DNA from 3 places in the Xanthobacter nonsaccharivorans genome. Region 1 is predicted to be linked to each of the others. Evidence: predicted binding sites of a transcription regulator. Region 1 holds the regulator's gene; each other region holds the start of a gene.
The links. The regulator PhoB, encoded in region 1, activates phosphate uptake and scavenging genes when phosphate is short. The targets are predictions, from matches to a motif close to TGTCATNNANCTGTCAT.

Region 1 (9,969 bases):
CGGCAAGGGTACCCTCGTCTCCCGCCTCGGCCTCGACGCCGCCCGCGCGCTGCTCGCCCGCCTGGTGGAGGACGCCGCCGCGGCGCTTTCGCCCTTCGGCGCCCGGGGCGCGGCGCTGAAGGAGGCCGCCCGCTTCGTCGCCGACCGCCGGAGCTGAGGTGGCTGCCTCCACCGGCCGGGCGATCGACCTCTCGGCCGAGGCCCGCCGCGGGGCTGCTCCGCGCACCCTCGCCCGCCGGCATCGCCCGTGCTAGCTTCCCGCCCGTGACCGACCTTCTCGGACAGCAGATGAACCGCCGAAAACTGCTCGCCCGCGGCGCCGCGCTCGCCGCAGTGCCGTTCGCGGGCCCCTATGCGGCGCTCGGACAGGGCGCGGAAGCGGACGTCATCATCATCGGCGCCGGCGCCGCCGGCATCGCCGCGGCGCGCAAGGTGGCCGAAGCCGGCCGCCGCTACACCCTCATCGAGGCCTCCGGCCGGGTGGGCGGACGCGCCCTCACCGACACCGCCATCTTCGGCGTGCCCTTCGACATGGGCGCCCACTGGATCCACATGCCGGGCGCCCATCCGCTCTCGGCCTTCGGCCGGGCGGCGGGCCTCGACGTCTACCGCGCGCCGGACGGCGGCCGGCTCTACCTCAAGGGCAAGGAAGCCGCCGATTCGGACTATGAGGCCTTCATCGGCGCCGTCCGCCGGGCGGAGCGGGCCATCGTCGCCGCCGGCGACGTGGGGCGCGACCTGCCCGCCGCCCGCGTGCTGCCGGACCTCGGCCCGTGGGGACCGAGCGCCGAGTTCGTGGTGGGCCCGTTCTCCTGCGCCAAGGACATCGACCAGATCTCCACCGTGGATTTCGCCCGGTCGGAAGAGAAGGACATGGACGATTTCTGCCGGCAGGGGTTCGGCACGCTGGTGGCGAAGCTGGCCGAGCCGCTCACCGTGCGGCTGGACACCGTGGCGCGCTCCGTGGACATCGGCGGGCGGCTCGTCTCCGTCTCCACCAATCGCGGCACGATCCAGGGCCGCGTCATCATCCTCGCCGTGCCGCCCAGCATCATCGCCGCCGGCGTGCTCCGCATCCAGCCGGGCCTCGGCCAGCGCTACCGGACCGCGGTGGAGCGCATCACCCTCGGCGCCTACGACCACATCGCCTTCGAGCTGCCCCACAACCCGCTGGGACTGAAGGAAGACGAGCTGATCTATTTCAAGGCGGACGGCCCCCGGGCCTATGGCCTTCTCGCCCGCATCAACGGCGGTAGCCTCTACAGCCTCGAGGTGGCCGGCACCGTCGCGCGCGACCTCGCGGAGGGGCCTGCGGACGGGAGCCGCGCCTTTCTCAAGGAAGCCCTGACCCACGAGTTCGGCGCCGACATCGCCAGCCGGGTCGGCAAGGTCCACGCCACGCGCTGGACAAAGGAGCCCTGGGCGCTCGGCGCCTTCTCCTGCGCTCTGCCCGGGGCCGGCAACATGCGCCGCGCCTTCACCGAGGTGGTATCGGGCCGGCTGCTGTTCGCCGGTGAACACGCCCACGAGACCCTCTGGGGCACGGTGGGCGGCGCCTGGCTGTCCGGCGAGCGCGCCGCCAAGCAGGCCCTCGCCATCCTGGCCGGGCGGGCGGGATAGCAACACCGGAAGACGCGGGGCGGACGGTTCGGGAGAACGTGCGCCGCCCCATCCCCGCGCGGCCGTCAGCCTCGCCGGCGCGTCCCATGATGAGGCCAGCACCAGCCGCCACCAGCCGCTCCGCCGCGCGCCGGAGAAGCGCCCACGCCCGGCCCTCAATGGGCGCGGGCGAACATCTCGTTGAAGGAATAGCCGGCGCCGCGCACCGTGCGGATGGGATCGGACTGGCGGCCGCGGTTGATGGCCTTGCGCAGGCGGCCCACGTGCACGTCCACGGTGCGCTCGTCGATATAGACGTCCTGACCCCACACCCCGTCGAGCAGCTGCTCGCGGGAGAAGACGCGGCCGGGGCTCTGCATCAGGAATTCCAGCAGGCGGAACTCGGTGGGGCCGAGGTGCACCTCGCGGCCCGCGCGATGCACCCGATGGGTCTCGCGGTCGAGCTCGATGTCGCCGGCCCGCAGCAGGGTGGCCACATGCTCCGGCTTCGCCCGGCGCAGCAGGGCGCGCACGCGGGCCAGCAGCTCGGGCACCGAGAAGGGCTTCACCACATAGTCGTCCGCGCCGGTGGCGAGGCCGCGCACGCGCTCGGTCTCCTCGCCGCGGGCGGTGAGCATGATCACCGGCAGCCGCTCGGTCTCCGGGCGGGTGCGCAGGCGCCGGCACAGCTCGATGCCGGAGAGGCCCGGCAGCATCCAGTCGAGGATGACGAGATCGGGCACGCTCTCGCGCAGACGCGTCTCCGCCTCGTCGCCGCGGCCGACGCTTTCGACCCCATAGCCCTCCGACTCCAGATTGTAGCGGAGCAGGAGGGTCAGGGGTTCCTCATCCTCGACGATCAGAATACGCGCCGGCACTGTCTTTCACCCATCTCTCGACAAGGTCCGCCCAAAGCTCAGCTCTGAACGGTACGGCCCGGGAACGCCAGGGTGGTCTCGCTGGAGACGTCCGCCTTGGGGCGGCTCTCCGGCAGGTTCTGGCCGGTGACCATGTAGTAGACGATCTCCGCGATATTGGTCGCGTGGTCGCCGATGCGCTCGATGTTCTTGGCGCAGAACAACAGGTGCGTGCACACGGAGATGTTGCGCGGATCCTCCATCATGTAGGTGAGGAGCTCGCGGAACAGGGAGGTGTACATGGTGTCGATGGCGCCGTCGCGGCCCCACACCTCCACCGCCTTGGCGTCGTTGCGGGCGGCATAGGCGTCGAGCACCTCCTTGAGCTGCTCCAGGACCAGCTCGGAGATGTGCTCCACGCCGCGCACCAGCTTGTGGGGATGGTACTCGCCCTCGATGGCGATCACCCGCTTGCCCACGTTCTTGGCGAGGTCGCCGATGCGCTCGAGATCGTTGGCGATGCGGATGGCGGCCACGATCTCGCGCAGGTCGTTGGCGACCGGCTGGCGCTTGGCGATGACGAGGATCGCGCGATCCTCGATCTCGCGCTGCATCTGGTCCACCGCGGCGTCCTGCACCACCACCTTCTGGGCGAGGGCGCCGTCGCGCTTGATGAGGGAAGTGACGGAATCCGCGACGAGCCGCTCCGCGTGCCCGCCCATTTCCACCACCTTGCGGCCGATTTCCTTCAGTTCCACGTCGAAGGAGGCGACGATATGCTCCGGCATCTCAGGTGTCCTTCAATCCGTCAGCCGAAGCGGCCGGTGATGTAGTCGCGCGTCTTGATCTCCTTCGGGTTGGTGAAGATCACGTCCGAAGGCGCCACCTCGATCAGCTCGCCGAGGTAGAAGAAGGCGGTGATGTCCGCGCAGCGCGCCGCCTGCTGCATGTTGTGGGTCACGATGACGATGGTGAAGTCCTGCTTCAGCTCGTCGATCAGGTCCTCGATCTTCGAGGTGGAGATGGGGTCGAGCGCCGAGGTGGGCTCGTCCAGCAGGATCACCTCGGGGCGCACCGCGATGGTGCGGGCGATGCACAGGCGCTGCTGCTGGCCGCCGGACATGCCGAGTGCCGAGGTGTGCAGGCGGTCCTTGGTCTCGTCCCAGATGGCGGCCTTGCGCAGGCACCACTCCACCCGCTCGTCCATCTGCGCCTTGGAGAGCCGCTCGTGCAGCTTCACGCCGAAGGCGATGTTGTCATAGATGGACATGGGGAAGGGCGTGGGCTTCTGGAACACCATGCCGATGCGCGTGCGCACGATGGTGGGGTCGAGTTCCTTGCCGACGATGTTCACGCCGTCGAACAGCACCCCGCCCTCGGCCCGCTGGCCGGGGTAGAGGTCGTACATGCGGTTGAACACGCGCAGCAGCGTGGACTTGCCGCAGCCCGACGGGCCGATCATGGCGGTCACGCGCTTCTCGGGAACCTCGAAGTTGATGTTCCGCAGCGCATGGTTGCTGCCGTAGTAGAAATGCAGGTTCTCCACCTTGATCTTGGCCGGGGCGGCCGGCGCGTCGGGCCGGGCGGAGACCGACGAGGCGATGTTGAAGGTGGGATCGACGGCTGAAGTCATCTCGGGCCTCGCTTCGGAGGATGAATGCGGGAGAGGGTTCGGCGGCGGCGGGGCCTAGTGGCCCCGCGCCAGGAACAGTCGGGACGCCACGTTGAGCACGAGCACGCCCACGGTGATGATGAGCGCGCCGGCCCAGGCCAGGGAGACCCAGTCGTCGAACGGGCTGCCCGCATACTGGTAGATGGCGATGGGCAGGCTCGCCATGGGCTTCGACAGGTCGGTGGACCAGCCGTTGTTGCCCAGCGAGGTGAACAGCAGGGGCGCGGTCTCGCCGGCCGCGCGGGCGATGGCGAGCAGCACGCCCGTGACGATGCCGGCCCGGGCCGCCCGCCAGGTGATGAACATCACCACCTTCCACTGGGGCGCGCCGAGGGCGAAGGCGGCCTCGCGCAGGCCCACGGGGACGAGGTTCAGCATGTCCTCGGTGGTGCGCACCACCACCGGGATCACCAGGATGGCCAGCGCCAGCGCCCCGGCCCAACCGGAGAAGCCGCCGAACGGCACCACCAGCAGGGAGTAGATGAACAGGCCGACCAGGATGGACGGGGCCGAGAGCAGGATGTCGTTCACGAAGCGGGCGGCGGCGCCGATCTTCGTGCCCTTGCCGTTCTCGGCGAGGAAGGTGCCGCAGAAGATGCCGATGGGACCGCCGATGGCCATGGCGATGGCGATCTGGATCAGCGAGCCGACGATGGCATTGAGCAGGCCACCGCCCTGTCCCGGCGGCTTGGTGATCTGGGTGAAGACGTTGAGCCCCAGCGCCGGCAGGCCGCGGGAGAGCAGGGTCCACAGGATCCAGGCGAGCAGGAAGATCGCGAGCACGGCGAAGCCGGTCGAGATCGCCTTGATGGTGGTGTCCTTGGCGCGACGCGCCGCAAGGGAGGCCATGGGTGCTGTCTCCTGCGATCAGTCGAGCCGCGAGCGCACGAGCGCGCGGGACAAGGCGAGGACGATGAACGAGATGACGAAGAGGATGAAGCCCAGCTGCAGCAGCGAGGTCAGCTTCAGCGAGCCGATGGGCGCCTCGGGGAACTCGTTGGCGATGGTGGAGGCGATGGTGGCGCCCGGCGCGAACAGGGAGGCGGACATGCGGGTCGCGTTGCCGATCACGAAGGTCACCGCCATGGTCTCGCCCAGGGCGCGGCCGAGGCCCAGCATGATGGCGCCCACCATGGCGGTCTTGCCGTAGGGCACCGACACGTTCTTGTAGACCTCATAGGTGGTGCAGCCGACGCCGTAGGCGGATTCCTTCAGCATGGTCGGCACCGATTCCAGCGTCTCCACGAACATGGCCGTGATGAAGGGCACGATCATCACCGCCAGGATGAGGCCGGCGGTGAACATGCCGGAGCCGAGCGGCGGGCCCGCGAACAGGGCGCCGATGAGCGGCAGGTTGCCGAAGATGTCGATGATCGGGGGCTGCACATAGGCCGCCATCAGCGGAACGATGACGAAGAAGCCCCACATGCCGTAGATGATGGAAGGCACCGCGGCCAGCAGCTGCACCGCCACGCCGATGGGCCGCTTCAGCGGCTGGGGCGCGATCTCGGTGAGGAAGAAGGCGATGCCGAAGGACAGGGGCAGCGCCACCACCACGGCGATGATCGCCGAGAACAGCGTGCCGTAGATCATCACCAGCGCGCCGAAATTCTCGGTCACCGGGTTCCAGGCGGGCGACCAGATGAAGTCGAGCCCGAAGTGCTGGAGCGCGGGCAGGCCGCCCTTGAACAGCTCGGCAATGATGAGGCCGAGCAGGATGAGGACGAAGATGCCGCTCGCCCACAGGAGGCCGACGAAGATCGGATCGGCAAGCCTGCCGGTCGCCTTCGCCTTGCTGATGGGCTGGGCCGAGCCAGACCGCATGCTGTCCACCGTCGCGTCCATCGGATGCCTGTCCCCCCGAACGCCGCATCGAGCGCGGCCTAAAACTGATGAAGCGCGCCGTCCTCCGGCGCCGGAAAAGGGTGCCGGCGCCCCTTCGCGCCGGCGGAGAAGGCGGGACGCCCGTGGGCATCCCGCCCTGCTCCGGCACCGCCCTCATGGAAGGGCGATGCCGGATGGCGGGGATCAGAGGACGGGCTTGCCGTCCGGACCCTTGATCTCGCTCTTGAAGGCAGCCTCGATCTGCTTCACCACGCTCTCGGGGAGCGGGATGTAGTGCAGGCCTTCGGCGATCTCGGCGCCTTCCTTGGTGTAGGCCCAGGAGAAGAACTTCATCACCTCGCGGGAGGGCTCGACGTTCTTCGGATCCTTCGGGAGAAGGATGTAGGTGGGGCTCACGATCGGCCAGGCCTCGGCGGAGGGGGTGTCGATCATGGAGGCGGCGAAGTCCTTCGCATTCGCCCAGTCGGCGGCGGCGGCGGCAGCCTGGAAGCCGGACACCTCCGGGCTGACGAACTTGCCGGCCTTGTTCTGCAGCTGGGTCACCACCAGCTTGTTGGCGGCGGCGTAGATGAACTCCACGTAGCCGAGGCCACCCTTGGTGTTCTTCACGGTGCCGGTCACGCCCTCGTTGCCCTTGGCGCCCGCGCCGGTGGGCCACTGGACGGAGGTGGCGGAGCCGACCTTGGACTTCCACTCGGCGCTCACGGCCGAAAGGTAGCCGGTGAAGATGGCGGTGGTGCCCGAGGAGTCAGACCGGTAGACCGGAACGATCGCCTGCGCCGGCAGCTTCACGCCGGGGTTCAGGTCGGCGATGGCCTTGTCGTCCCACTTGGTGATCTTGCCGAGGTAGATGTCGGCGAGCACCGGGCCGGTCAGCTTCAGCTGGTTGGTGGTGATGCCGTCGAGATTGACGGTCGCGACCACCGAGCCGATCACGGTCGGGAACTGGAGCAGGTTGTTGGCGGCGAGCTTCTCGCTGGCGACGGTGGCGTCGGAAGCACCGAAATCGACCGTGCGGTTGATGATCTGGTTCTGACCACCACCCGAGCCGATCGACTGGTAGTTCAGCGTGTTGCCCGTCTTCTCCTTATACTTCGCACCCCACGACTGATAGACGGGGGCGGGGAAGGACGCCCCGGCGCCGGTGAAATCGACGGCTTGGGCGCTGCCAGCGAACAGCGTGCCGGCCACGGCGATCACGCCGAGAGCGGTGGTGAGCTTCACGGTATCTCTCCTTGCCAAATTGGTCGCTGCCGGACGGCCATGGGCCGGGCAACGTTGGGCTCGGGACTCTTAAGCCCCTCGCGCCAAGGTTCTATGACGACTGAATGACAACAGAATGACGGTCTATACTGTTGCCTTCTCTACACTTTTTCCGCGCTCGGGCGAAGCGTCCATGCGCACTGTAAAAGTTGCCCCCTGGCCGAGCACGCTCTCCACCCCGAGCCGCCCGCGATGGCGCGCCACGATGTGCTTGACGATGGCGAGACCCAGCCCCGTACCGCCCTGCTCCCGGCTTGCCGCAACGTCCACCCGGTAGAAGCGCTCGGTGAGGCGCGGCAGGTGCTCCGGGGCGATGCCCGGGCCGAAGTCGCGCACGCTCACCACCGTGGCCTGGCCCTCGCGGGCGAGGCGGATTTCCACGCTCTTGCCGTCCGCGCCGTATTTCAGCGCATTCTCCACCAGGTTCTCGAACAGTCGAATCAACTCATCGCGGTCGCCCAGAACCTCCAGGCGCTCCGCCTCCTTGATCTGCTCCAGGGCGACGCCCCGGTCCCGCGCAATGGGGGAGAGGGTGTCGCACACATGGGCGAGGATGGAGGCGAGGTCCACCGGCGTCTGCGGGCGCACGTGGGCGTTGAGCTCGATGCGCGAGAGCGACAAGAGGTCGTCGATCAGACGCGACATGCGCCGCGCCTGCGCCGCCATGATCGTGAGGAAGCGCTCGCGGGCGGGCGTATCGTTGCGGGCCGGGCCCTGCAGCGTCTCGATGAAGCCGGACAGGGAGGCGAGCGGCGTGCGCAGCTCGTGGCTCGCATTGGCCACGAAGTCGGCCCGCATCTGCTCCACCCGCCGCTGCTGGGTGAGGTCGCGGAAGGTGAGCAGCACCGCGTCCGGCCCCTCCTCGCCCTTGCGCCCGGCGGAATCGAGCCGGAGCGGCACCACATGGGCCTCCAGCCAGCGATCCAGGGGGATGCGCTCGGCGAATTCCACCCGCCGGGGAATGCCGTCCGCTGCCGCGGCGCGCACCGCATCCAGGACCTCCGGCACGCGCACCACGAAGGAGAGGGGATCGCCCACCTTGGTGGGGCCGATGGCCAAGGCGACACGCTCGTTGGCCATCATGATCTCGCCGTGCGCCGTCAGCAGCAGGGCCGGCTCCGGCAGGGCCGCCACCACCGCGGCAGCCTGGCTGTCCCGCCGCTCGGGCTTCGGCGCCGCCGGTGCCGGGCTCGGCACGGCTGGTGCCGGAGCCGGGCGGGAATCCGCCGGCACGGACAGATAGAGAGCCACCCCAACCCCGGCCAGCACCGCGGCGAGCACAGGATGGATCGCCCCGGAGAACAGACCCGCGCCGAGGGCGAGGGCGGCCACCGCGAGACCCGGAAGCAGCCGGTGCCGGAGCACGGCCACGCGCCCGGTGACCACATCCCCGGCCTCGCTGGCCAAGGCAGCCGGGGGCACCACGGCAGCGGGCGCGGAAACGGCCGGGTCCGGCGCGGCGGGCGCCGCCACCGGCGCCGGCGGCGCGCCCTCATCCGAAAAGATCATCTCCGGCACGACAGGGGGCTGCGTGACGGCGGGCCCGGCCATGGTGTGCTCCGCGACGGTCTCCTGCACGATCACCTCCTGCGGCCGGGGCTGGCGTAGCTTCATGCTCGTTTTCCGGCCAGGCCCTGGCGCAGCCATCTCCCCGTTCCTCCCGCGACTCGCGGATTGTCCACCGCGTTCTGCCGATGCTGGCCTGCCTCGGCGAAAGCTTTACGACAGCTTTGCCCTGTCCTTGCGTCGCCGCGCCGCGGATCGACACCCGAAGCCGGTGCCAAGAACCTGCGCCCGAAGCGCTCGCCCCAAGCTTTGCCGCAAGCATTCTGCGGACGCGCCTGAATTCCCGCATATCCTATTTTTGCAACGGCAGCCAAACTCTGTTGGCGCCGGATCCACTCACTCTGGTTCGCCTCATGCTTTTCGGTGGGCGTGGTGAATCCGTCTCTCTTCCAAGATCTTGATGAGCGATTGACCGACAGCATGGGAACAGAATTCGGTTCCATGCTGTTGGATCGCGCTCTAAGAGAAGGGAGCGGAGGACTTGACCATGCGACAGCCGGAGGAGCGGAAGGCCAAGCACGGACGGGTGATGCGCGGTGCGGCGATGGTTGCCGGCGCGCTCCTGTGCGCGGGCCCCGCCCTGGCTGATCCCCTGCCGCTGCCGACCGTCGATTTCGCGCTCAAGGGCTCCCTGCGCCACGGCGGCACGCTGGATCTCGCCCACAGCCAGGGCAAGATGCGGGTGGAAATAACCCGCCCCAACGTGCCGGGTAGCGTCGTCGGCATTCTCGACCTCAAGGTCCGGCGCATGGTGATGCGCACGCCCAACCTCCCCAACATGGCGCTCGACGTGGAGCTGCCGCCCGAATTTGCCCTCGGCGCCGTCAGCGGCAATGGCACCCGGGTCGGCCCCGGAGCCCCGGTGGCCGGGGAGGCGTGCGAGCTCTGGATCACGGAGGCGCCCACCAGCGCACCGACGGGGGTGGTGCTGGGCCCCACCACGGCCTGCATCACGGCGGACGGCATCACCGTGCGCACCGAGGTGGAGCTGAACGGCAAGAAGCAGCAGCTGTTCGAGACCACCACCCTCACCCGCGGCCCGCAGGATCCCAAGCTCTTCCAGCTGCCGCCGGGGGTGCAGGTGGTGAAGCTGCCCAAGGGCAAGCTCGGCTCGGCCCTCGGCCTTGGCGTCCCGCCGCCCCCCGCCACCAAGCCCTGACAGGGGCC
Region 2 (9,969 bases), 1.0 Mb from region 1:
GCCGGTGCAATAGGCCCGCCTCGAGCTCCAGCGCCGGCACCGGCGAAGGCGGTTGCCCTCGCCGCGCCCGTTGCGCATGGTGCGCCCTCTTCCTGTCCGAACGTTCGAGTCCTCCTCCATGTCCCTGCTTTCCGCCCGCGACCTCGCCGCCTCCATCCGCGCGGGGCGCACCACGCCGCGCGCCGTGATGGAGGAGGCGGCCGCCGCCATCGCCGCCTGCGAAGGGGAGGTGAATGCCTTCGCCGCCCTCGACCTCGACATGGCCCTGCGGGCGAGCATGCTGAAGGGGCTCGATGCGCTGCCGCTGGCCGGCCTGCCGGTGGGCATCAAGGACATTCTCGACACGCGCGACTTCATCACCGCCTACGGCAGTCCCATCTATGAGGAGCACCGGCCCATCACCGACGCCCCCGTGGTGGGCATGACGCGTCGCGCCGGCGGCATCGTGGTGGGCAAGACGGTGACCACCGAGTTCGCCTTCCTGGAGCCCAGCGCCACCCGCAATCCGCGCCGGCTCAGCCACACGCCGGGCGGCTCCTCCGCTGGCTCCGCGGCGGCGGTGGCGGCAGGCATGCTGCCGCTCGCCATCGGCACGCAGACCGGCGGCTCGGTGATCCGCCCCGCCGCCTTCTGCGGGGTCACCGGCTACAAGCCCACCTTCCGCCTGCTGCCGACGCTGGGGATGAAGACCTTCTCCTGGCACCTCGACACCATCGGCCTGTTCGCCGCCCGGGTGCGGGACGCCGCCTTCGCCGTCGCCGCGCTCACCGGGCGGGACCTCGACATCGGCGATGAGATGGCTGAGGCGCCGCGGGTCGCGGTGGTGCGCACCGCCCGGGCCGACAACGCCTCGACCGACTCCCACGCCGCGCTGGAAACCGCCGCCCGTGCCCTGGAGGCGAAGGGTGCCCGCGTGTTCGACCTCGACCTGCCCGAAGCGCTCGAGGAGGCGGATGCCGCCCACCCCGTCATCCAGGACTTCGAGGCCGCCCTCTCCTTCATGGACGAGTATGTCTTCGCCCGCGACCAGCTCTCGCCGCTGCTGGCCGCCCACCTGGAGGCGGCGCGGACGATCACCCCCGAGGCCTATGACAACGCCCGGCGCACGGCCAAGCGCGGACGCCACGTGCTGGGCGACCTGTTCCGCGACGTGGACGCCATCCTCACCTTCTCCGCCCCCGGGCCGGCACCGGAAGGCCATGCCACCACCGGCTCGGCCATGTTCAACCGGCTGTGGACCCTCATGGGCTGCCCCGCCCTCAACGTCGCCGGCCTCACCGCGGCCAATGGCATGCCCGTGGGCGTGCAGGTGGTGGGCCGGTTCGGACGCGACCGCCAGGCGCTCGCGGTGGCCAACCTGCTGGAAGCGGCGATCACCAGCTGAAATACAATATTTCAGAAGCTTTCGTCGTGCGCCGCAGCGTCGGGGAAAAGGAAGTGGGCCCACCGCCTCGTGCCGCATCAGTCATTGCGCCGCAGCGGAAGGCATCGGCAATGCAGCACAACTTACCTCTTCCGGCCCCATGAGAGTTTGCTAAGTTCGCTTCCAAGATCGACCGTGCGAGGCTGAAGATGACATTTGGCCATCTGCTCACCGTGATCGAGACGTGCGCCGCCTTTGCCTTCGTGGGTGCGGTGCTGTTCGGCATGGTTTGACGCCAGGGGCTGCCATCGCCCTCGCCGGACCGAAGAACACAACAATGTGAGGTCCGGTCGATCCGCGACGCCGGAGGGGAGATCCCCTCCGGCGTCGCTGCATTTGGGGCCGTGGCGCGACCCCGGGGACCGTCACAATCGGCGTCCCGCCGGCATGACAGTTTTCTGACGCCGGCCGCGGCGCGCCGAAGGAATGGAAGGGTCGCCGGAGCGTCATACGGGTGTTGCGCACCGGGCTTATCGGGTCCTCGACGCGCAACGGAGCGACCCGATGCTGGTGATCGAAGGCCTGACCCGCCGCTTCGGCGACAAGGAGGCCGTCTCGAACGTCGATCTTCAGATCGGCGACGGCGCCTTCATCGGCGTCATCGGCCGGTCCGGCGCCGGCAAGTCCACGCTCCTGCGCATGATCAACCGCCTGCAGGAGCCCTCGTCCGGCCGCATCCTCTACAACGGGCAGGACGTCACCGCCCTGAAGGGCCGGGCGCTGCGCGAATGGCGCGCCCAGGCGGCCATGATCTTCCAGCAGTTCAACCTGGTGGGCCGGCTCGACGTGCTCACCAACGTGCTCATGGGCCGCCTCGCCGCCGTTCCGGCCTGGCGCTCGCTGACCAAGACCTGGCGCCCGGAGGACCGGGCTGTCGCCCTCTCCGCCCTCGACCAGTTCGACATCGCCCCGCTCGCCGCCCAGCGGGCCGACAGCCTGTCCGGCGGGCAGCAGCAGCGCGTCGCCATCGCCCGCGCCCTGGCCCAGGAGCCGTCGCTCATCCTCGCCGACGAGCCCATCGCCTCGCTTGATCCGCGCAACACCCGGATCGTCATGGACGCGCTTTTGCGCATCAACAAGCACTTCGGCATCACGGTGCTGTGCAACCTGCACTCCCTCGATCTCGCCCGCACCTATTGCGACCGCCTCGTGGGCATGGCGCAGGGCCGCGTGGTGTTCGACGGCGCACCCTCCGCCCTCACCGACAGCGTCGCCCACGACCTCTACGGCCTGGAGGCCGGGGAGGTCATGGACACGCCCCAGGTCCGGCAGCCGGCCGCCGTGGACGCCGGCCTTCCGGAAGCCGCGGCGATGGCCTGAACGGCCAGCCGCCCCGCCGGCCAGGGCACCGCAGTCCCGGCGCCGCCGGCCCCATCCGTTCGTTCACGTCGAGAAATGTCCGACAGGAGCCGAGACATGCTGAACCGTCGTACCCTGATCGCGGCCGCCGCCGCGCTTGCCGTCTCCACCGGCGCGGCCGCCGCGCAGGAGTGGAAGGCGAAGTATCCCGAGCTCGTCTTCGCCATCATCCCGGCGGAGAACGCCTCGGGCGTCACCGAGCGCTTCGCGCCGCTGATGGACTATCTCTCCAAGCAGCTCGGCACCAAGGTGACCCTGCGCATCGCCAACGACTATGCGGCGGTGATCGAGGGCCAGCGCGCCGGCAACATCCACATCGCCTCCTACGGCCCGTCCTCGTTCGCCCGCGCGCTGATGACCGGCGCCAAGATCGAGGCCTTCGCCATCGAGGTGAACCTGGACGGCACCAAGGGCTACCACTCGGTGCTCTACGTGAAGGCCGACAGCCCCTACAAGTCCATCGAGGACCTGAAGGGCAAGAACCTCTGCCTCGTCGATCCCAACTCCACCTCCGGCAACAACGTGCCGCGCTTCGCCCTCAACAAGATGGGCCTGAAGCCGGACGAGTTCTTCAGCAAGGTGGTCTACGCCGGCTCGCACGAGAACGCGGTCATCGCCGTGCAGCAGGGCACCTGCGACGCCGCCTTCAACTGGTGGAACGACGAGCAGGAGTCCAACCTGAAGCGCATGGAGCGCAAGGGGATGGCGAAGTACGACGACTTCCGCATCATCTTCAAGTCCGACCAGATCGTGAACTCGCCCTACGCCTATCTCGCCGACATGCCGGCCGAGCTGAAGGCGAAGATCCGCGACGCGTTCTTCACCATCCAGCAGAACGACAAGGCCGCCTTCGACAAGATCTATGAAGGCAAGCAGCAGCCCTGGCAGCCCATCGACAACGAGTCCTACGTCTCGATCATCGAGCTCAACAAGTTCGTGGACGAGCTGCGCAAGAAGAAGTCCTGATCGCGACGTCCTGATCTCCGTCCGGGGATCGCTTTTCCCTCCCCCGCCTGGCGGGGGAGGGCATCCAGGCCCAACGTCGTCCGGCTTCGCCCGGCTCCGGTCATGCGCCCGCAGGACTGCGGCCGGGTGGATCCTCCGGGTCCGCCGGGGGACGACATCCCGAACCCGGCCTCCGGCGCGAGGCCCACACGTGAAGCAACGCCCGTGTCCCACGCCATCGCCCGCCTGCCCGACGAGCAGCTCGCGCCCCTGATCGCCCGCTACGAGGCGGCGGTGCAGGCGCGGCGGCGCCACACCTTCATCGTGGCCGCCGTGGTGCTCCTGTGCATCGCCCTCTCCTCATGGATGGGCGAGGTGAAGCCGGCGGTCCTCATCGCCAATGCGGGGCGCCTCACCAACTATTTCTGGAGCATCACGCCCACCCTGCGCTGGTCGAGCCTGTGGGCGGACCTGTCCGAATGGTACTGGAACCTCGACCACTGGCTGGCGCTGCTCCTCGACACCATCCTCATCGCCTATCTCGGCACGCTGCTCGGCGGCATCGGCGCCTTTCTCCTCTGCTTCCTCGCCAGCGCCAACCTGGTGAAGAACCCATTCATCCGCATTGCCGCCCGCCGCTTCCTGGAATTCTGCCGCACGGTGCCGGAGCTGGTGTTCGCGCTGCTGTTCGTGGTGGCCTTCGGCCTCGGGCCCATGCCCGGCGTGCTGGCGCTCGCCATCCACACCATGGGGGCGCTGGGCAAGCTGTTCGCGGAGGTGGTCGAGAACATCGACATGAAGCCGGTGGACGGGGCCGTCGCCTCGGGCGGCTCCTGGGCGCAGATGGTGCGCTTCGCCGTGGTGCCGCAGGTCACCTCCAACTTCGCGTCCTACGGGCTGCTCCGCTTCGAGATCAACGTGCGCGAGGCCTCCATCATGGGTTTCGTGGGCGCGGGCGGCATCGGCCAGGACCTCGTGGAGGCCATCCGCAAGTTCTATTACTCGGACGTGTCGGCCATCCTCATCCTCATCATCGCCGCGGTGGTGGTCATCGACCTCGTGACGGAGCAGGTGCGCCACCGCCTCATCGGATGGGAGGCGCGGCAATGAACCGGGCGCGCATCACCCTTTCCCCCGAGGACCGCGCGCGGCTCGCGAGCGCCCATCCGGCCGCCCTCTCCGGCGCGCCGGGCGAGCGGATGCGGACGCTGCTCCTCATCGCCGCCGCGGCTGGCATCGCCCTGTTCGGCTTCTGGCGGCTCGGCTTCAATTTCGACCGCATTGGCTCGGGCATCGTCCAGCTCGGGCATTTCGTGACGCTGATGCTGCCGCCGAACCCCGGCACGCAGCTGCCGCTCTACATGCACGCGCTGGGCGAGACGCTGGCCATCGCCTTCCTCGGCACGCTGGGCGGAGCGATCCTCGCCTTCCCGTTCGGCTTCCTCGCGGCCAAGAACGTGATCCCCAACATCTTCGCCCATTTCGCCGTGCGGCGCGTGCTGGACACGGTGCGCGGGATCGACCGCCTCATCTGGGCGCTGATCTATGTGACGGTGGTGGGCCTCGGCCCGTTCGCCGGCATCCTCGCCATCGCCACCGCCAGCTTCGGCGAGCTGGGCAAATTGTTCTCCGAGGCGGTGGAGGCGCTGGACCGCAAGCCCGTGGAAGGCGTCACCTCCACCGGCGGCTCGCAGGTGGAGGCGGTGCGCTTCGGCATGCTGCCGCAGGTGCTCCCGGTGCTGGCGAGCCAGCTGCTCTATTACTTCGAATCCAATGCGCGGCAGTCCACCATCGTGGGCATCGTCGGGGCGGGCGGCCTCGGCCTCCACCTCGCGGAGCAGATCCGCGTGCTGGAATGGCAGAAGGTGTCCTTCCTCATCCTGATGATGCTGGTGATGGTGGCGGTGATCGACTTCATCTCCTCGCGCCTGCGCTTCTCCATCATCGGGCGGGCGCGCCTGGAGCCCTGAGGCCCGCGCAGCGATCGGGGAACGGCCGGCCCCGAGGCCTCAGTAGAGGATGCCGCGATAGCGGGCGACCATCGCCTCCTGGCTCTCCGCCTCGGCCGGGCTGCCGCTCCCTTTCTTGGCGGCGATCTGGTCGCGCAGCATCTCCCCCATGGTGGGCAGCGCCGAGCGCTCCAGCTGCGCATCCGGATCCCACAGGCGGGAGCGCATGAAAGCCTTGGCGCAGTGGAGATACGCCTCCTCCACCTCGACCTTCAAAACCGTGCGCGGGACCTTGCCTGCGACGGCGAAGCGCGCCGCCAGATCCGCGTCGTCGTGGATGGCGGCACGGCCGTTGACGCGCAGAGTCTCGTCCACGCCGGGGATGAGGAAGAGCAGGCCCACCTGCCCGTTCGCGAGGATGTTGCACAGGGAGTCGAGCCGGTTGTTGCCCGGCCGGTCGGGGATCAGCAGCTCGCGTTCGGTGGCGGCGACGAAACCCGGCGTGTCGCCGCGGGGGGAGACGTCCGTCGCGCCCGTGGCATCGGCGGTGGCGATGAGCACGAACGGGCTGAGGGCGATGAAGCGCCGGCAATGGGCATCGAGCCGGTCGAGCTGCTTGTCCACGCTCCGCCCGTTCGCCTGGCCATAGATGCGGCGCAGCGCGCCCTCGTCGTCGATGCGGGCCATAGAGCCTCTCCTGCTGTGTCCGGGTCCTGAACGACCGCCTCGGGACCGGCGGCACCAGAGCATTTCCGGCAAGCCCCGGTTCACCGGAAATGCCCGATCCGTTTGTTCCTGCGCAACTCCTGGCGGAAGGCCGCTGCGCACGCAGTGGAATTGCCTATGGCTTGAGCACCAGCTGCACGCGGTCGGCGGCGAAGGAGGAGCGGCCCCATTGCAGGGGCGTGCCGCTCGCGTCCACGTCGAGGCGCTCCAGCACCATCACCGCGCGGCCGGGCGCCAGCGAGAGGATCTCCATCTCCCGCGGGTTGGCGGGGCGGGCGGTGATGCGCGTCTCGCGCCGGCGGAAATCCTCGATGCCGAGGGTGGCCAGCGCCCGCGTCAGCGAGCCGGTGGCCGCATAGATGAGGTCGAGGTCGCGGCAGCGCGCATGGGGAAACCAGGCGGTGCCGCAGGAGATGGGCACGCCGTCCGCCTCGTGGGTGGTCTCGATGCGCAGCACCGGCGTCCCCTCGGGGATGGCAAGCTCGCGCGCCACGTCCGGGCAGGCCGGCTCCACCGAGGAGCCGAGGTAGCGGCCGAACGGCTCGCGCCCGCCCGCCGTCACGATCTCCGAGAAGCGCGTGCGCGCGCCGATGGGGTAGCGCAGGGGCGGCTCCTTCACGAAGGTGCCGCGCCCCGCCGTCGCCTCGATCAGGCCCTGTTCCGCCAGATGCGCCAACGCGCGGCGCAGGGTGTGGCGGTTCACCCCGAAGCGCTCGGCCAGCTCCGCCTCCACCGGCAGGCGCGCGCCCGGCTTCAGGGCGCCGGACTGCATCTCCTGCGCCAGGGTCTCGGCGATCTGCCGCCAGAGGGTCACGCCACTGCCGCGCGCGACCCGCCCCTCCGCCGGCGCGGTTTCCCCGGCGCCGTCCGGGACGTCCGTCATCGCCTTGTGACCCTTCGCGGAGAAACTGCGCGGCGTTCCCGACATTTTTCGCCCCCGTGACGGCCAAGCCGTCTTGCATATTTGTATAGACTATTATACAAATCATGTCCAGCAGAGCCACGGGCTCCGCAAGCGGTCACCGCGTGCCTGCACCCGCCCGGCACCAGCCTTCGAGGCAAGCATGTTGCCCGACGCCCCTTCCTCAGGACAGCCCCCGGCACCGCCCGCCCCCGGCGCGCCCGCCACCGAGACCACCCAGCGCCAAGCCATGATGGCCCTGTTCGCCCGCGCCACCCGCAAGGAGCTGGAGGCGGCGGTGGAACGCTTCCGCCCCTTCCCGCCACTGAAGAGGCTGCGCCCCTCCGAGGTCGGGCTCGCCATGGTGCAGGGCCGCACCGGCGGCGACGGCGCGCCCTTCAATCTGGGGGAAACCACCGTGACCCGCGCCGCCATGCAGGTGGAGGGCGGGCCCACCGGCATTTCCTACATGCTGGGCCGCGTGCCGGAGAAAGCGGAAGCCGCCGCCACCCTCGACGCCTTCTGGCAGGAGCCGGCCCTGCGCCTCGCGGTGGAGGATGCGCTGGCCCCGGTGCGCCGCCGCCTCGCCGCGGAGGAAGCCGCCGCGGCCGCCGAGACCGAAGGCACCAAGGTCAACTTCTTCACCATGACGCGCGGAGAGGACTGATGGCTGCGCCCGCCACCGCCCTCGCCGCCGGCTTCGCCGACCCGGTGCACGACGCCCAGCGCGCCTTTTCCGCCCTCATGTGGGCCATGGCGCAGCCGGGCCTGCCGGTGCCGCTTTCAAGCGAGCTTGCGCCCCCTGCCCCCCTCTCGCCGGAGATGGCGGCCGCGGCCCTCGCACTGCTGGATTATGAGACGCCGGTCTTCCTCGACAGGGCGCTGGCCGCGCATCCCCAGGTGGCCGCCTTCCTGCGCTTCCACACCGGCGCGCCCCTCGCGGCGGAGCCGGCCGGCGCCCGCTTCGCCCTCATCGGCGACCCGGCGGGGCTGGCGGATTTTTCCGCCTTCGCCCAGGGCGAGCCGGACTATCCCGACCGCTCGGCCACCCTCCTCGTGCAGGTGGAGACCCTGGGGGCGGGCGCGCTCGCGCTGGAGGGGCCCGGCATCAAGGGCCGGCGGGCCTTTGCTGCCGCGCCCTTGCCGGCAGATTTCGACCGGCGGCTCGCCGCCAACCGGATGCTCTATCCGCTCGGCGTCGACCTCTTCCTCATCGCGCCGGGGGCCGTGGCCGGCCTGCCGCGCAGCGTCATGCCATTCCCGGAGGATTGACCCATGTACGTGGCGGTGAAAGGCGGCGAGGCTGCCATCCGCAACGCCCATGCGCTCCTTGCGAAGCGTCGGCGGGGCGATGACTCTGTGCCCGAGATCGGGCTGGACCAGATTGCGGAGCAGCTCGGCCTCGCCGTGGACCGGGTGATGGCGGAGGGCTCGCTTTACGACCGCGAGCTCGCGGCCCTGGCCATCAAGCAGGCGCGCGGCGACCTCATCGAGGCGATCTTCCTCGCCCGCGCCTTCCGCACCACCTTGCCCCGCTTCGGCGCCACGGTGCCGGTGGACACGGGCGCCATGCGGGTGGAGCGGCGCATCTCGGCCACCTTCAAGGACCTGCCCGGCGGGCAGGTGCTCGGTCCCACCTTCGACTATACCCACCGCCTGCTGGACGAGCGGCTGGCCACCCGCGCGACCGACGCCACCGCGCCGGCGGCCCCGCAGCCGGACACGCCGCCGGAGGTGGCGGAGCCTCCCGCCGCGGCCCCCATGCCCCGCGTCACCGACCTCTTGGGCGACGAAGGCCTCATCGAGCCCGCCCCTGCGGACGACGGCACGCCGCCGCGCGACCTGACCCGCGAGCCCCTCGCCTTCCCCGCCGACCGGCCCCTGCGCCTGCAGGCGCTGGCGCGGGGCGACGAGGGCTTCCTGCTGTCGCTCGGCTATTCCACCCAGCGCGGCTACGCCCGCACCCACCCGTTCGTTGGCGAGATCCGCTTCGGCACGGTGGAGGTGGGCCTCCATGCCGAGGAACTGGGCTTTGCCGTGCCGCTGGGCGAGATCGCCGTCACCGAGTGCCAGAGCGTGAACCAGTTCAGGGGCTCGGCCACCCAGCCGCCGCAGTTCACCCGCGGCTACGGCCTGGTGTTCGGCCAGTGCGAGCGCAAGGCCATGTCCATGGCGCTGGTGGACCGGGCACTGCGCTTCGCCGAGCTGGGCGAGGAGAAGAGCGCGCCGGCGCAGGACGAGGAATTCGTCCTCTCCCATTGCGACAACGTGCAGGCCACCGGCTTCGTGGAGCACCTGAAGCTGCCCCACTACGTGGACTTCCAGGCCGAGCTGGACCTCATCCGCCGCATGCGGGCGGAGCTGGCCGAGGGCCCGGACGACGAAACGGCCGAGCCTCTTCGGCAGGAGGCCGCGGAATGAACGCCATCGCCAATTCCGCCGCCGGCATGCCGGCCATCACCTACAACTTCGCCTATCTGGACGAACAGACGAAACGGATGATCCGCCGGGCCATCCTGAAGGCCATCGCCATCCCCGGCTATCAGGTGCCCTTCGCCAGCCGCGAGATGCCCATGCCCTACGGCTGGGGCACGGGCGGCGTGCAGGTGACGGCCTCCATCCTCGGCGCCGACGACGTGCTGAAGGTGATCGACCAGGGCTCGGAC
Region 3 (9,969 bases), 2.2 Mb from region 1:
GATCCAGGGCAAGGTGGGCGACATGCCCCGCACCCTGGGCTTCCACGGCGCCCTCGCCGCCGCCTACAAGACCGCCGGGGCGCCGGCCGTGATCGCCGAGCTGAAGGGCGGCTCTCCCTTCGATCCCTCCTTCCGCACCATGGTGCCCTACAAGCCGCTGGCCGAGGATTTCGAGGCGGTGGGGGCGGCGGCCCTCTCGGTGGCGGTGGAGCGGCAGGCGTTCCGCGGCTCCTATTCGGACCTCGCCACCGTGCGCGGGGCGGTGGGCATCCCCCTGCTTGCCCGCGACATCATCTTCGACATCTACCAGATCCTCGAGGCGCGACTATCGGGCGCGGACGCGGTGGTGCTCTCTGCGGCGCTGCTCGGACCTGAGCTTGCCGAATTCCGCGAACGTTCAGCGTCCATCGCCATGGATGCGCTGGTGGAGGTCCATACGCCGGAGGAGGTGGAAGCGGCCCTCGCCGCCGGCGCGGACCTTCTGTGCGTCACCGGCCGCGACCTCCACACTTTCGAGCTAACCCCTGGAACATGCGAGGCTTTGCTGCCGCTGATCCCGCCGGAGAAGGCGTTCGCCGTCGCCGAGGGCGGGCTTTCCACGGCGCAGGACCGCGACCGCCTGGGTGCGGCCGGGGCCAAGGCCATGCTGGTGGGCACCGTGATGATGAAGGATGCCGATCCTGCCGGAGTTCTGGAACAGATCCTGGGCATCGAGACCCTCGCCGAGGGGGCCTGACCGGGCTGGCCCGGTTCCTGCTTGGGAGAGGGGCGCGGCCGTCCCGGGCGACGACGGGGCAGCCGCGCAAGCGCGGTCCGGCGCCGGATTGCCGCGGCTTTCCAGGGAGCTGCGGCGCCGTGCCGGGGAAGATGTGGCAGCAACGGAGGCTTGGCGGTGCCGCTTTTCAGCTATCATTGTCCAGATTGCGACAATAACGTCGAACTGCTTGTCGGGGCGTCGGAAAGCCCCGCCTGCCCCGGCTGCGGCGGCACCCGGATGGAGCGGCAGATGTCGCGAATCGCCCCGGAAGGAAAGTCCCGGGCCATCATCCAGTCGGCCCGCGCCCAGGCGGGGCGGGAGGGGCACCTGAGCAACTTCAGCGCGGCCGAACGCAAGCGTTGACGAGGCCATGAACCGGCAGCCCCGGCCGTCCCCGCGGCGGCCTGTCACAAAACTGTAAAGCAGGAGTGGGAAGAGAGCGCACGACATGGCGGATGCGCCCGTCCGCATGATGCCTGCCCTCCCTTCTCCAGAGAACCGCCGCGACCATGAAGCTCGAAACCGCGACCCTCGCTCCCGGCCAGATTCTCCTCACCCTGGAGGGCCGCCTCGATATCGCCGGCGCGGCGGAGATCGAGACCGCCTTCACCGCCCACGCCAGCCACGCCACCCATGCGCTGGTGGACATGGCGGGCGTGCCCTACATCGCCTCCATCGGCATCCGCCTGCTGCTGGCCAATGCCAAGGCGCTCTATCGCCGGGGCGGCAAGCTGGTCCTGTTCGGCACCGACCCGCAGGTGGAGAAGGTGCTGCTGACCACCGGGGTCGGCGAGCTCACCTCCATCGTCGCCACGCGCGCGGACGCCCTCGCGCTGGCGGGTCTTCCGGCGGACGCGGCGGGCTGAGCCCCCTTCTTCCGGAAACACTGCATCCTGAAAGGCCGGGCCGGGCGCCAACTGCCCCGCCCCGGCCTTTCGTGCGTCCGGTCAGGCGGGCCTGGCGGCCGGGGCCAGGGTGATGAGCAGCTCGCGGAGCACCTTGTAGAGCGGGTCGGCGGACGGGCGGATGAGGCCCTGCGATGGCGAGCCCAGCTCCAGGATGATGAACACGCACCCGGCGATGGCCGAGGCGCCGAGGAGCAGGAAGATCATCACCGTGGCATTCTTCGGCGCGAACAGGCCGAAGCTCGCGAACAGCAACGACAGCCACGCCACCAGCATCACGAAGAAGGGCGCGGGCATCACCATCCGGCTCTTCTCCACCAGGGACCAGCGGGCATCCACCATGTTCTCGAGAAGGGTGAGGGCACGGGCCTGGATATAGCGCTCGCGGTCGGTCCTGGGGGTGAGGCGCAGGATCTCCTCAGTGAGGGCTTCGAGCCGGTGGAGCGTGTCCACGCCCACTTCGTCCACCTCCGAGGCGGGCCTGGCGATCTCGTCGGCCTTGGCCTTGGCGTAGGCCATGAGGTGGCCCCGCGCCTCGGCCGTCTCCGAGCCGTAGGACAACAGCACCCGGTTGAGCTTGATGATGTCGGCCGCCAGCGCCTCGATGGCCGTGGTGCGCGCGCTGAAGGAGGAGCTGGCGCTGTTCACCATGAGGCCGAGCACGAGCGCCGCCAGCGTGCCGACCACCGCCATGGAGACCGACACGGCTGTTCCCGTCTCGCCGGTGAGGTGATGCTCCGGCAGCTTGGGCGCGAGCCAGAGGCCGATCACCGCACCGCCGCAGATGGCGAGGAGGGACAGGAAGCCTGCGAGGATGGAACTCATGGAACACCCGCTTCCGAAGACGTGCCGGACCACGACGGCAAGCGCCGCCCTGGACGCGCTGCCTCGCATCCCTGGTCCGACGTGGCAAGCGGCATCGGCCTGATGCCGCGACGGTGCATGGCGCCGCGCGACAAGAGGCCAGCCGCGCCGTCACATCCCGTATAGGCGCAGCGCAACCTTGGTGCCGAGCCAGATGCCGAAGCCGATGGAGAGATGGCTGGTGAAGTCCTGCGCCATCACCCTGGTGCGAATATCGGCGGGAACCCGGCTTGCCAGCGCGCCGGCGCCGAGCACCGGCTCCATGACGAACCAGGTCACGCTCACCGAAAGCGCGCCGAAAAGCAGCGCGGACGCAAGGCTCGGCGGTGCGTGGAACACGAAGCGCATGAGGATGAGGTAGACGGCGGCATAGCCGATGCCCACCACATAATGGACCAGCCAGCCGAGAGGCACCTCGTTCGGCACCGGGGCGGCCTTGCCGATGTCAGGCTGGGTGAACTCGCCCTCTGGGAAATGGCCGACCCACCGCCCGATCATGCCCCAGTTGGACGGCGGCAGGCCGGCGATGCGCTCGTAGATGCGCTGCCAGATGTCCAGGACGGCTGTCCCGATCAGGCCGACCACGAGGATTTCGAGCGCGAGCATCTCAGCTTTCCTTGCGGTGGGGCAGGGGCACGTCGAAGCAGGCGTTCACCATGCCCATCATGGTGTAGAACCCGCAGAGGGTGACGAGCTCCAGCAGCCCGGTCACGCCGAAGCGGGAAATGGCCTGGGCCTGCAATGCCTCCGGGATGGAGCGGAAGGCGAAGGCCGCGTCCGCAAGGCCTGCGACGGTGTCGAACGGCGCCGGCAGGGGGGCGGAGGGCGCGCCGCCGGCGGTCTTCACGGCGTCGATGACGGCTTCCGGCAGCCCGGCCGCGCGCGCCGCCGCCACATGGTCGTCCCACACGAAGGTGACGCCGGAGCGGGCGGCGAGGATCAGCACCACCAGCTGGTAGGCGTCGCGGGGCAAAGCGGAGTCATATTTGTAGAAATAGCCCAGCTGCTCGATGAGGCGGGCCAACTGCGGATGGTTCAGCAAGGGAATGTAGGGGCCGAGATGGTCCACCCCCTTGGCCTGCCGGCGGGCGAGGATGTCCTCATAGATGGCCCGGCCGGCGCCGGTGAGCGTCGCGGTGGGATCGGGAAGGCTGGCCATGCGCTCGGCTCCCTCACGCGTGGTAGGAATAGGCTGCGGCGGCGGCGGCATAAGGCTCGATGGGGGTGGGCGCGGCGCGCTCGGTCTTCACGTCGATCACCGTGGTGCGGCCGGAGGCCAGGGCCTTTTGCAGGGCAGGGCCGATGGCGTCGGCGGTGCGCACCGTCTCCCCCTCCGCCCCGAGGGCGCGGGCGAAGGCGGCCCAGTCCTGGTCCGGCGCCTCGGTGACGCGGGCGGGGGTCGGCCCCTCGCCGTGGACGCGCAGCCACACGTTGCCGAGGGCCTGGTTGTTGCTCACCACGTAGATCACCGGCAGGCCGTTGCGCGCGGCGCTCTGCACCTCCATGCCGTGCATGCGCATGCAGCCGTCCCCGGTGAAGACCACCACCGGGGCGTCCGGCCGCGCGGCCTTGGCGCCGATGCCGGCGGGGATCGCCCAGCCCATGGGGCCGAGGCCGGAGGCGGTGAGGAAGGTGCGCGGCGCGTAGCTCTCCCAATAATGCACGGCGAAGGCGCGGTGGGCGCCGCTGTCCACCAGGGCGATGGTGTCGCGCGGCATGGCCTTGCGCGTCTCGCGGATCAGGCGGGCCGGATGGATGGGCACCTGCGCGCTGGCGGCATTGGCCTCGTCATAGAAGCGGGGCTTGGTCCGCACGGCGCTCATCCAGGCCCGGCGGGCCTCGACGCCGGCGGCCAGCGGCGCGGCCTCCGCCTCGCCGGCCCGGGCGAGCCAGCGGGCGAAAGCGCCGCCGTGCCCGCCCACGAACGTCTCGTCGCCGTCGTGGCACCCCACATGGACCGCGGAGACATTCACCGAGAGCACGCCCAGCCGGGGGTTCAGCTGGCCCGACCAGTACATGGAATCGCGCACGTTCAGCGTCGCGCCCAGCACGATGAGGAGGTCGAGGTCGCTGGCAAGCAGCGCGTCGGTCGCCTGCGGGCTGCCGGCATAGCCGAACACGCCGAGGGAGAGGGGATGATCCTCCGGGAACAGGCCCTTGGAATGCTCGGTGGTGGCGACCGGGATGTGGAACCGCTCCGCCGCCTCCACCAGGGCCGCCGCCGCGTCGTCGGCGATGATGCCGCCGCCCGCCAGGATCGCGACGCGCGGCGCCGGCCCGGCGCTCCCCAGCAGCCTCCACAGCCCGGCCGCCGCCTCGATGTCCAGCGGTTGGGAGCGGAGGATGCCGGCGGAAAGGGCGGCAGGCTCCGCGTCCACGGTGCCCACCTGCACGTCGTGGGGAATGGAGAGGTGCACCGGCGCGCGGGCGCCGTCGAGCATGCGCTTCACCGCGCCGCTCAGGGCGCGCGGCAGGGCGCGTACATCCGGAACGCTGTAGGATTCGGCGGTCACCGGTGCCAGCACGAGGCTGTCGTTGAAGGTGCCGGCGGTGGCATCCTGGAACAGGCCGAGGCCCTGCGCATAGTTCGCCACCTCGCCGCTCAGCAGCAGGACGGGGGAGAGGTCCGACTGCGCGGCGGAAAGCGCCGTGACCGTGTTGGTGGCGCCCGGCCCGCCGATGCACATGCAGGCGCCGAACGTGCCGCTGGCGCGGGCGTAGCCGTCCGCCATATAGGCCGCGCCCCCCTCGTGCGCGGCGACCACCGGCACGAGGCCGGGGGTTCGGTCGAGCGCCGGCAGGAAGGGATCGACGAGCCCGCCCGGCACCATGAACAGGTGGCCGATGCCGTCGGCGACAAGCGCGCGCAGGATGTAGTCGGTGCCAATCATGTCTGTCGCATTCCGTGTCTGGACGGTGGCGGAGAGCGAGTCCCCAAGGGGAAGCTAAGCCTGCCGGGCAGCGGGCTTCAACCGGCGATGATGGCTCGCCAACAGGTTCGCGCGTGTGACGCCGGAGCGCGGTCCGATCATCGGGACCGCAGCGCGGCTCCCCGGGATGGGTGAAACGCCCTCCAGCCTGTTCAGGGCTGGCTCGATGCCGCGGCCGCCGCGGCGATGTCGTCCGCCAACGCATCCACGTTGCGCAGGTCCGCGTCCCAGCCGAACATGAAGCGCGCCGCGTCGCCGATGAAGGTGTAGAAGCGCCAGCCCCTGGCGCGCAGGGCGTCGGTCACGGCCGCCGGCAGGCGCAGGAACACGGCATTGGCGCAGACCGGGAACACCAGCTCCACGCGCGGCAGCGATGCCGCCCGTCCGGCGAAATGGCGGGCGCAGGCGTTGGCGTGGGCGGCATTGCGCAGCCACGCACCGCTCTCCAGCATCCGCACCCAGGGCGCGGACAGGAAGCGCATCTTGGAGGCGAGCTGCCCCGCCTGCTTGCAGCGGTAGTCGAAATCCTCCGCCTGGGCGCGGTTGAAGAACAGGATGGCCTCGCCCACGGCCATGCCGTTCTTGGTGCCGCCGAAGCACAGCACATCCACGCCCGCCCGCCAGGTGAGGTCCGCCGGGCTGGCGCCGAGGGCCGCGCAGGCGTTGGCGAAGCGGGCGCCATCCATGTGCAGGCTGAGGCCGAGGTCCCTGCACACGGCGGAAATCGCCAGGATCTCGTCGCGGCTGTAGAGCTGGCCGGTCTCGGTGGGCTGGGTGATGGTGACCACCCGCGGCTTGGGGAAATGGATGTCCCGCCGGTTGGCGGTGAGGGCGTGAATCGCCTCGGGCGTCAGCTTGCCGTCCTCGGTGGCGGCGGTGAGCAGCTTCGAGCCGTTGGAGAAGAACTCCGGCGCGCCGCATTCATCGGTCTCCACATGGGCGAGGGCCGAGCAGATCACGCTGTGATAGGACTGGCAGAGCGAGGCGAGGGCGAGCGAATTGGCCGCCGTGCCGTTGAAGGCGAAGAACACCTCGCAATCCGTCTCGAATAGGGCGCGGAAGGCGTCGGCGGCACGCTCGGTCCAGATGTCGTCGCCATAGGCGGGGGCGGAGCCGGGATTGGCCTCCGCCATGGCCTGCCACGCCTCGGGGCATACGCCGGCGTAATTGTCGCTCGCGAACTGCTGGGCGGGGGCAGGCATGGCGGGGGCGGGGGGCAGAGTGGAGCTCATGGGCGCAGGTTCCGGTTCAGGGCGCATCGGGCGCGGAATCTGACGCATGGCTTTGCCCGATGTTTGCCGGTTCGGCCACATCCCCCTCGCCGGGGCCGCCACCTTGCCCGGGAGAGCAGGTTGGCGTTGGGCGTCAGCCCAACTCTTGATGCTGCCCATCCTTAGGCCCGAGGTGGAAAAGGCGCAACCCGGCGGGCCGGCTTCGGGGGCGCGGTCCGGACATCGCGGATCATCCCCGCGCAAGCGCCGCCCCACGCCGCGCGGCGGATGGCCGGCCTGATGATGCCTTCACGCTGGATGCTCGCCCTGAAGCTGCGCCCCCGTCTCCTTGCCGCCGCCGTCGCCGGGGCTCGGCCCGCCTGCGGTGCCATGGGCGAGAGTGTCGTCGCCCTGTCATAGAACCCGTGGACACCTCCGCGCAGACCAGAGGCGATCCGCCCGCATCCAGGGGGAATCGCGCTCTAACGCGGGTGGCCCATGGACTATTTCCGACGCTTCACCTTCCTCTTCGCGACGCCGGCCTTCGACGCGGACGACCTGGAGGGGGCGCGCCTCAACCAGATCGTCACGGAGATCGAGCGCTCCGGCTTCGAGGTGGTGCGCGCCCGCAATCTGGAAGACGCGGAAATCTCGGTCCAGACCGACGCCGCCATCGGCTGCATGATGGTGGACTGGGGCAAGAAGGGGCTCGAGGGCAAGACCGCCTCCCTCATCAACCTGATGCGCCGGCGCGGCCTCGACTTCCCCATCATCCTCCTCATCCGCAGGAAGCGCCTCGAGGACGTGCCGGTGGAGGTGCTGGACTTCATCGACGGCTACGTCTTCCTTTCCGAGGAGACGCCCACCTTCATCGCCCGCAACCTCATCAGCCGCCTCAAGCAATATGCCGAGACGCTGAAGACACCCTTCTTCGGCGCGCTGGTGGACTATGCCGAGGAAGGCAACCAGCTGTGGACCTGCCCGGGGCACAACGGCGGCGTCTTCTACTCCCGCAGCCCCATCGGCCGGGTGTTCATGGAGCATCTGGGCGAGGCGGTGTTCCGCGACGACCTGGACAATTCCGTGCTCGACCTCGGCGACCTCCTGACCCACGAGGGCCCGGCGCTGGCGGCGCAGAAGGAGGCGGCGAAGATCTTCGGCGCCGAGAAGACCTATTTCGTGCTCAACGGCACCTCCACCTCCAACAAGGTGGCGCTCTCCGCCCTCGTCACCGACGGCGACCTCGTGCTGTTCGACCGCAACAACCACAAGGCCGCCCATCACGGCGCGCTGATGATCTCCGGCGGCATCCCGCTCTATCTGCCCACCGTGCGCAATGCCTATGGCCTCATCGGCCCCATGGACTACGCCGCGTTCGATGAGCAGGCGCTGCGCGAGCGCATCCGCACCCATCCGCTCGTGAAGGACCCGGAGGCGTGGAAGAAGCCGCGCCCGTTCCGCGTGGCGGTGGTGGAGCAGTGCACCTATGACGGCACCATCCACAGCGCCGACATGATCCTGAGTGCCATCGGGCACCTTGCCGATTACATCCTGTTCGACGAGGCCTGGGCCGGCTTCATGAAGTTCCACCCGCTTTATGCCGGGCGCTTCGCCATGGGGCTGAAGGACCTCGGCCCCGATGCCCCCGGCATCATCGCCACCCAGTCCACCCATAAGCAGCTGGCGAGCTTCTCCCAGGCCTCGCAGATCCACATGAAGGACCGGCACATCACCGGCCAGAAGCGGCGCGTGGAGCACCGGCGCTTCAACGAGAGCTTCATGCAGCACGCCTCCACCTCGCCCTTCTATCCCCTGTTCGCCTCCCTCGACGTGGGCGCGCAGATGATGAAGGGCCGCTCGGGCGAGGTGCTGTGGGACGACACCATCCGTCTTGGCATCGAGCTGAGGAAGAAGATCCGCGCGGTGCGGCGCGAGTTCGAGGAGAAGGAGCTCAGGCCCGAGCGGCGCTGGTTCTTCGAGCCGTTCGTGCCCGACCGGGTGGCGATCCCCGATGTGTCGAGCCCCGGCGCGGTGCACGAGGTGCCGTGGGAAAGCGTCTCCACCGACCAGCTCGCCACCAATCCCGCCTTCTGGCATCTCACGCCGGGGGCGGCATGGCACGGCTTTGACCGCATGGAGCCGGGCTTCGCCATGACCGACCCCAACAAGCTGACGCTCCTCACCCCCGGCTTCGACCGGGCGAGCGGCGGCTATGGGGAGCACGGCATTCCGGCCCCCGTGGTGGCGCAATATCTGCGCGAGAACCGCATCGTGGCGGAGAAGAACGACCTCAACTCCCTGCTCTTCCTGCTCACCCCGGGGGTCGAGGCGTCGAAGGCCGGCACGCTCATCTCGGGCCTCGTCGCCTTCAAGAAGCTGCACGACGACAATGCGCTGCTGGAGGAGGCCATTCCGGAATTCTATCGCCGGCGGCCGGCGCGCTATGCCGGGGTGCGGCTGCGCGATCTGTGCGGCGACATGCACCGCTTCTTCCGCGCCGCGAATGTCAGCGCGCTGCAGGCCATGCAGTTCTCCGCGGAGCACCTGCCGGACATCGCGCTGTCGCCCCACGACGCGGCGCGCTGCCTGGTGCGCAACGACGTGGACTATCTGCCCATCGACGCCATCGCCGGCCGCATCGCCACCACCCCCTTCGTGGTCTATCCGCCGGGCATCGCCACCATCGTCCCGGGCGAGCGCCTGACCGAGCGGGCCAAGCCCATGATCGACTATCTCAAGATGTTCGAGGCGTGCTTCAACACCTTCCCCGGCTTTGACGTGGAAATCCAGGGCGTCTATCGCGAGACGGACGAGGCGGGCCGCGTGCGGCTCCACACCTACGTGGTCGCGGAATAGGACGGGGACGTTCGGATCAGGTCATGGAACAGGAGAGCATGCAGGACAGCAGGGTCGTCATCCGCCCCTCGCGGGACACGGATGTGGACGCCATGCTGGCGATCTATCGCCGGCACATCCGCCGCGGGGTGGAGGAGGGGGTGGACGACGATGGCACTCCCGAGCCGGACGACCTGCGCGAGCGCCGCAAGAACCTGAAGAGCCGTCGCCTCCCCCACATCGTCGCAACCCTGGACGATGAGGTGGTGGGCTATGCCTATGTGGTGCTGTTCCGCAAGCGCCCCGCCTACCGCTACAGCGTGAAGCACTCCATCTACGTGCATCACGCTTATGTGGGGCGGGGGGTGGGCAGCCGGCTCATGCGCGGGCTCATCGACGCCTGCGCCGCGGCCGGGTTCCGGCAGATGATCGGCTACATCGATGCCGACAACGCCGCCTCCCTCGCC

Region 2: a site for PhoB is predicted at 1,811-1,827, ahead of phnC (phosphonate ABC transporter ATP-binding protein). Genes of this name have one in related genera too.
Region 3: a site for PhoB is predicted at 7,069-7,085, ahead of V5F59_RS10785 (Orn/Lys/Arg family decarboxylase). Genes of this name have one in related genera too.

The regions. Positions count from the first base shown of each region.
Region 1 covers NZ_CM195526.1:4,531,694-4,541,662, forward strand. The annotation lists gene V5F59_RS20560 (polyprenyl synthetase family protein) at 1-157, shown strand, start outside; gene V5F59_RS20565 (flavin monoamine oxidase family protein) at 289-1,620, shown strand; gene phoB (phosphate regulon transcriptional regulator PhoB) at 1,776-2,477, opposite strand; gene phoU (phosphate signaling complex protein PhoU) at 2,516-3,244, opposite strand; gene pstB (phosphate ABC transporter ATP-binding protein PstB) at 3,265-4,089, opposite strand; gene pstA (phosphate ABC transporter permease PstA) at 4,144-4,977, opposite strand; gene pstC (phosphate ABC transporter permease subunit PstC) at 4,996-5,973, opposite strand; gene pstS (phosphate ABC transporter substrate-binding protein PstS) at 6,157-7,197, opposite strand; gene V5F59_RS20600 (ATP-binding protein) at 7,321-8,850, opposite strand; gene V5F59_RS20605 (hypothetical protein) at 9,284-9,961, shown strand.
Region 2 covers NZ_CM195526.1:167,378-177,346, reverse strand. The annotation lists gene V5F59_RS00810 (polysaccharide deacetylase family protein) at 1-13, shown strand, start outside; gene V5F59_RS00805 (amidase) at 125-1,384, shown strand; gene phnC (phosphonate ABC transporter ATP-binding protein) at 1,928-2,743, shown strand; gene phnD (phosphonate ABC transporter substrate-binding protein) at 2,840-3,748, shown strand; gene phnE (phosphonate ABC transporter, permease protein PhnE) at 3,953-4,837, shown strand; gene phnE (phosphonate ABC transporter, permease protein PhnE) at 4,834-5,697, shown strand; gene V5F59_RS00780 (pyridoxamine 5'-phosphate oxidase family protein) at 5,737-6,363, opposite strand; gene phnF (phosphonate metabolism transcriptional regulator PhnF) at 6,518-7,285, opposite strand; gene phnG (phosphonate C-P lyase system protein PhnG) at 7,467-7,970, shown strand; gene phnH (phosphonate C-P lyase system protein PhnH) at 7,970-8,575, shown strand; gene V5F59_RS00760 (carbon-phosphorus lyase complex subunit) at 8,579-9,724, shown strand; gene V5F59_RS00755 (alpha-D-ribose 1-methylphosphonate 5-phosphate C-P-lyase PhnJ) at 9,751-9,969, shown strand, end outside.
Region 3 covers NZ_CM195526.1:2,348,111-2,358,079, forward strand. The annotation lists gene V5F59_RS10745 (indole-3-glycerol phosphate synthase TrpC) at 1-736, shown strand, start outside; gene V5F59_RS10750 (FmdB family zinc ribbon protein) at 893-1,120, shown strand; gene V5F59_RS10755 (STAS domain-containing protein) at 1,267-1,623, shown strand; gene V5F59_RS10760 (bestrophin-like domain) at 1,705-2,487, opposite strand; gene V5F59_RS10765 (DUF2938 family protein) at 2,638-3,132, opposite strand; gene V5F59_RS10770 (carboxymuconolactone decarboxylase family protein) at 3,134-3,685, opposite strand; gene V5F59_RS10775 (thiamine pyrophosphate-binding protein) at 3,699-5,417, opposite strand; gene V5F59_RS10780 (threonine aldolase family protein) at 5,609-6,688, opposite strand; SAM-I-IV-variant riboswitch at 6,738-6,845, opposite strand; gene V5F59_RS10785 (Orn/Lys/Arg family decarboxylase) at 7,166-9,523, shown strand; gene V5F59_RS10790 (GNAT family N-acetyltransferase) at 9,547-9,969, shown strand, end outside.